2 linked regions of the Rhizobium sp. N324 genome follow. The protein of the gene in region 1 interacts with the protein of each later gene in a pairwise test. Links are inferred from orthologs where the notes say so. Each region holds a gene or a part of one and is shown on either strand. Other genes may lie near its edges.

What was found.
Region 2: the proteins of hfq (region 1) and rho interact in binary tests that used the Escherichia coli proteins (3 or more experiments, as listed by UniProt). The link is inferred for Rhizobium sp. N324 from one-to-one orthologs.

The regions. Positions count from the first base shown.
Region 1 is NZ_CP013630.1:2,154,697-2,157,561, reverse strand. The notes cover bases 15-2,843. They hold hfq (RNA chaperone Hfq), read right to left. Parts: upstream 1,636-2,843; coding sequence 1,393-1,635; downstream 15-1,392. Other genes in these bases: ntrX (nitrogen assimilation response regulator NtrX), read right to left, coding at 2,675-2,843; AMK05_RS10430 (D-amino-acid transaminase), read right to left, coding at 1,747-2,610; hflX (GTPase HflX), read right to left, coding at 15-1,315. Also shown: more of hflX, read right to left, coding at 1-14; more of ntrX, read right to left, coding at 2,844-2,865. UniProt on the Escherichia coli protein: RNA chaperone that binds small regulatory RNA (sRNAs) and mRNAs to facilitate mRNA translational regulation in response to envelope stress, environmental stress and changes in metabolite concentrations.
Region 2 is NZ_CP013630.1:4,636,168-4,639,061, forward strand. The notes cover bases 8-2,865. They hold rho (transcription termination factor Rho), read right to left. Parts: upstream 2,141-2,865; coding sequence 875-2,140; downstream 8-874. Other genes in these bases: mnmE (tRNA uridine-5-carboxymethylaminomethyl(34) synthesis GTPase MnmE), read right to left, coding at 8-772; hemJ (protoporphyrinogen oxidase HemJ), read right to left, coding at 2,340-2,865. Also shown: more of mnmE, read right to left, coding at 1-7; more of hemJ, read right to left, coding at 2,866-2,876. UniProt on the Escherichia coli protein: Facilitates transcription termination by a mechanism that involves Rho binding to the nascent RNA, activation of Rho's RNA-dependent ATPase activity, and release of the mRNA from the DNA template.

The sequences.
Region 1 (2,865 bases):
AATCCTCGCGCGGCGGCTTCGGCCCATTTCCGATACGGCGTTCGAGTTCGGTGGCTTCGGTTTCGGAGAGGCGCAAATCGAGCGTGATCGAGCCGTCTTCGTTGTCCTCGCGGCCGTCGACGATCGCGTGGTCGTAGAGCCAGGGCAGCAGCGCCAGCTTGTCGACGGGAAGGCGGACGGTGGTTTCGGTCATAACGCCGGAGAGCCGGCGGCTGATCTCGTCCATCAGCGTGTCGACGCCCTCGCCGCTGACGGCCGAAACGGCGACGACGTTGCTGGCGCCTGTTGATTTCTGCACCATGGCGTCGTGGACCTCGGGCTCCAGCCGGTCGATCTTGTTCCAGACCTCGATCAGCCGCTTATCGGATTCGGCCTCGTCGATGCCGAGGTCGCCGAGAATGCGCATGACGTCGGAGCTCTGCGCCTGGTTGTCGGCATCGGACATGTCGCGGACATGCAGGATGAGATCGGCTTCCAGCACCTCTTCCAGCGTTGCCCGGAAGGCGGCGACCAGATGGGTCGGCAGGTCGGAGATGAAGCCGACGGTATCGGACAGGATGACGGTGCGGCCGTGCGGCAGCTTCATGCGGCGCAGCGTCGGGTCAAGCGTCGCAAAGAGCATGTCTTCGGCCAGCACGCCGGCGCCAGTGATGCGGTTGAACAGCGTCGATTTGCCGGCATTGGTATAACCGACGAGCGCCACGATCGGGTGCGGCACCTTGCGGCGCTTGGCGCGGTGGAGCTGGCGGGTGCGCACGACCTGCTCCAGCTCGCGTTCGAGCTTGATGATCCGGTCCTGCAGCATCCGCCGGTCGGCTTCGATCTGGGTTTCGCCCGGGCCGCCCATGAAGCCGCCGCCGCCGCGCTGGCGTTCAAGGTGGGTCCAGCTTCTGACCAGCCGACCCTTCTGGTAATTCAGATGGGCGAGATCGACCTGCAGCGTGCCTTCCTTGGTGGAGGCGCGGCGGCCGAAGATTTCGAGGATGAGGCCCGTCCGGTCGATGACCTTGGCGTTCCATTCCTTTTCGAGATTGCGCTGCTGCACCGGGGTCAGTGGATGATCGACGATGACGAGACCGGAATCGCGCTCGTCGAGCAGCGCCTTGATCTCCTCGATCTTGCCGGTGCCGAGCAATGTCGCCGGTCTCGGATCGTTGACCGGCACGACCTGGCCGTTGACCACGTCGAGGTCGATCGCCTGGGCAAGGCCGGTCGCCTCTTCCAGCCGGCTTTCCGGCGTGCGGGTCGAGGCCGATTCGCTCTGGCCGCCGCGGCTGCGCGATTTCAGAACCGGCACGACGACGGTCGCGCGCATGTCGTCCCTGTGCTTGGCGGCCTCAGGGATGATCGAATCCTTCTTGGTATCGCGTGTCGAAATGACGGCTGATCCTGTTAGGACGCTGCTTCTTCGCTCTCGAACATCTGCATGGGCTGGCCCGGCATGATCGTCGAGATCGCATGTTTATACACGAGCTGCGAATGGCCGTCACGGCGAAGAAGAACACAGAAATTGTCGAAAGAGGTAACAACGCCCGTGAGTTTCACGCCGTTGATCAAAAAGATTGTCAGGGAAATCTTTTGCTTGCGAACAGTATTGAGAAATAGATCCTGAAGATTCTGAGAACGTTCCGCCATCGCGCCGCTTCTTTCTTTATTGCCGACCTGAGCTGGCCGGTGGAGTATCAATCAACCTCACCATGCAAGACCGGTGGCACCCTCATTCCACCCGTCCAGCAAATCTTGGTATCAAATCGCAATCTTTTCCGCAACGTCGAAAAAGGCTTCGCGGACTTTCTGCGAGACACTGCCCGGATGACCGTTGGCGATCGTCTGGCCATCGACGGAAACGACCGGAAAACAAATACTTGTGGCTGCGGTCAGGAAGACCTCGCGGGCGGCGAGCATCTCGGAAACCGAGAAGTTCCGCTCGGTAATCTTCAACCCGAGCTTGGCTGCGACATCCATCAATGTGGTGCGGGTAATGCCGCGCAGGATGCCGTGTTCGGCCGGCCGCGTCACCAACGTTCCCTCGGAATCGACGATCCAGATATTGGTCGCCGCCCCTTCCTTCACCATGCCGTCGCCATCGACATAGATCGCCTCCTGGGCGCCGGCCTCCTTGGCCTGCTGGCGGGCCATGGCATTCGGCAGCAGGCCGACGGATTTGATGTCGACGCGGCCCCAGCGATTGTCGGTAACGGTGATCGCCCTGATGCCGTTGGCATTCTTGGCGGCGATGATTTTGGGATCGGTGCTCTTGGCGGTGATGACAAGCGACGGCGGCGTTCCCTCGGCCGGGAAGACATGGTCGCGGCGGGCGACGCCGCGCGTCACCTGCATATAGAAAAGCCCGTTGCGGACATGGTTGCGGCGCAGCGTCTCGCGGATGACCTGCGTCAGCGCCGCCCGACCCATCGGCCAGGCGATACCGAGTTCACCCAGCGAACGGTCGAGGCGGTTCAGATGGCGCGTGAGGTCGACGATATAGCCGTGACGGACCTCGCAGACCTCGTAGACGCCGTCGGCAAACTGGTAGCCGCGGTCCTCGATATGCACGCTGGCATCGGAATGCTTGACGTAACGGCCATTTACATAGGCAATTCTCGGCATGGGAAACCTGGTCTTGCAGAAAGCTATAAGGGAATGCGGCGTGGCAATGGCCGCGCCGGAAAGATCAGACGCCGAGCGACTTCAGCTTGCGATGCAGCGCCGAACGCTCCATGCCGACGAACTCGGCGGTGCGCGAGATATTGCCGCCGAAGCGGTTGATCTGGGCGATCAGATAATCCTTCTCGAACATCTCGCGGGCTTCGCGCAGCGGCAGCGTCATGATGTGATAATCGTTTTTCGCGGAGACCTTCGGCA
Region 2 (2,894 bases), 2.5 Mb from region 1 along the record:
GCAGGATATCGCGAGTGGTTCCCGCGATCTCGGTGACAATGGCGACATCGCGCTGTGCCAGAGCGTTCAGCAGGCTGGATTTCCCAGCGTTCGGCGCGCCGGCGATGACCACCTTGAAGCCGTCCCTGATAATCTCTCCGGCCGACGCTGCCGCGAGATGGTGCTCGATATGACCGCGCAGCCTATCCATATCGGCCCAGACCATCTCGGACACCGAACCGGGAACGTCGTCCTCGTCGGCAAAATCAAGTTCCGCCTCGATCAGCGCGCGGGCGCGCGTCAATCGTTCCGCCCACGAATCGTAAATGAGGGAAAGTCCACCGGCGCTGTGTTCGACCGCTAGCCGTCGCTGCATCTCGGTTTCAGCGCCGATTAGATCGGCGAGCCCTTCGACCTCAACGAGATCAAGCTTGCCGTTCTCAAACGCCCGGCGGGAGAATTCGCCTTCGACCGCCATGCGAACGCCTGGAACATCGCCAAGCGTTTGGAACAGCGCCGCCAGCACCGCTTTGCTGCCGTGCAGCTGCAGCTCGGCCACGTCTTCGCCGGTAAACGAGTGCGGTGCAGGAAAAAACAACACGAGGCCGCTATCGATCGGCTGGTTGTTACGAGCCCGAATCGTTCGGCGGGACGCATAACGGGCTGTCGGAACCGATCCGACCAAACCAACCAAGATCTCCTTGGTCAACGGACCGCTGATTCGAACGACCGATACACCGGAGGGTGTGGCACCGCTCGATAGCGCAAAGATCGTATCATGCAACATGGCCATCTCGCCTGTTCCGGTTCGAACCCGAATCGATCCCGACAAATAGAAAAGCTGGCGACATCGTTCGGATGTCCCCAGCTTCCAAAGGATGAATCCGGCTAAGGATTATGTATTCATCGAGTCGAAGAAGTCCGAATTGTTCTTCGTCTGCTTGAGCTTGTCGATCAGGAATTCGATCGCATCGGTCGTGCCCATCGGCGCCAGAATGCGGCGCAGCACGAAGATCTTCTGAAGATCCTGGCGCGGAACGAGCAGGTCTTCCTTACGCGTGCCGGACTTCAGGATGTCCATCGCCGGGAAGATGCGCTTGTCGGCGACCTTGCGGTCGAGGACGATTTCCGAGTTGCCGGTGCCCTTGAATTCTTCGAAGATCACTTCGTCCATGCGGCTGCCGGTGTCGATCAGTGCCGTCGCGATGATCGTCAGCGAGCCGCCTTCCTCGATGTTACGCGCCGCGCCGAAGAAGCGCTTCGGCCGCTGCAGCGCGTTGGCGTCGACACCGCCGGTCAGCACCTTGCCGGAAGACGGAACAACCGTGTTGTAGGCACGGCCAAGACGGGTGATCGAATCGAGCAGGATGACGACGTCGCGGCCATGTTCGACAAGACGCTTGGCCTTTTCGATGACCATCTCGGCCACCTGGACGTGACGCACGGCCGGTTCGTCGAAGGTCGAGGAGATGACCTCGCCGCGGACCGAGCGCTGCATGTCGGTCACTTCTTCGGGGCGTTCATCGATCAGCAGAACGATGAGATAGCATTCCGGATGATTTGCCGTGATCGAATGGGCAATGTTCTGCAGCAGCACGGTCTTACCGGTGCGCGGCGGTGCGACGATCAATCCGCGCTGGCCCTTGCCGAGCGGCGCCACCAAGTCGATGACCCGCGGCGACAGATCCTTGGATGTCGGAATATCGAGTTCCATCTTGAAGCGCTCGTTCGGATAGAGCGGCGTCAGATTGTCGAAATGGACTTTGTGACGGATCTTTTCCGGATCGTCGAAATTGATGGTGTTGACTTTCAGCAGCGCGAAATAGCGCTCGCCTTCCTTCGGCCCGCGGATCGGGCCCTCGACGGTATCGCCAGTTTTGAGCGAGAACCGGCGGATCTGCGACGGTGAGATATAGATATCGTCCGGACCCGGCAAGTAGTTTGCATTGGCCGAACGCAGGAAACCGAAACCATCCTGCAGCACCTCGACGACCCCTTCGCCGATAATTTCGACATCCTGGCTGGCAAGCATCTTGAGGATGGCAAACATCAGCTCCTGCTTACGCATCGTGCTGGCATTCTCGACCTCGAGCGATTCGGCGAAAGCCAGAAGATCCGTCGGGGATTTGCTTTTAAGTTCCTGAAGCTTCATTTCAGCCATGAAGTGACCAATACTCTTTTCAATTTTGCAGGGGAAAGGCGATGTTGGGTCGTATTCGGTACTGCGAAAGGGCTCGCAGACGACTGAACTCTACACACATGCCACGTAGATGAGTTGCGCGGAAAATAGCGACTCGCAATCGCCGCCGCAAGAGGGCTGCTTAAAATGAAGCAAATTTAACCTGAAGGCGAATTCGTCCTCAAAACGGCTTCACCACGACGAGGATGACGATCAGGATCATCAGCAAGGTCGGCGCCTCGTTCATGAAGCGCCAATAGCGTGCCGAGCGGCGATTTTCATCCCGCTCGAAGGCTCTAACAGCGCGGCTGAAGAACATATGAACCCCGGTCAGCAGCGCGACGAGGCCGATCTTGGCATGCAGCCAGCCGCCCTGGAATCCATAGACCGACCAGGCGAGATAGAGGCCGAAGATCCATGTCAGCATCATCGCCGGCGTCATGATGATCCGAAGCAGCCGACGCTCCATCACCTTGAAGGTCTCCGATTGCACGGAACCCGGTTCGGCATCGGTGTGGTAGATGAACAGCCGCGGCATATAAAGCAACCCGGCCATCCAGGAAATCACTGCGATGATGTGGAGCGCCTTGATCCAGAGATAGAGATTATCCGGGTTCCACGCGAAAAGCCCGACCGCCAGCAGCGCGAAGAAAGCCAGCGCAAAATGCGCGCGCCGGCGGGCGTAGGCGCCGAGCCCGCGATCGGTCTGCTTTTCCATCCTCACGTCGACCCTCGC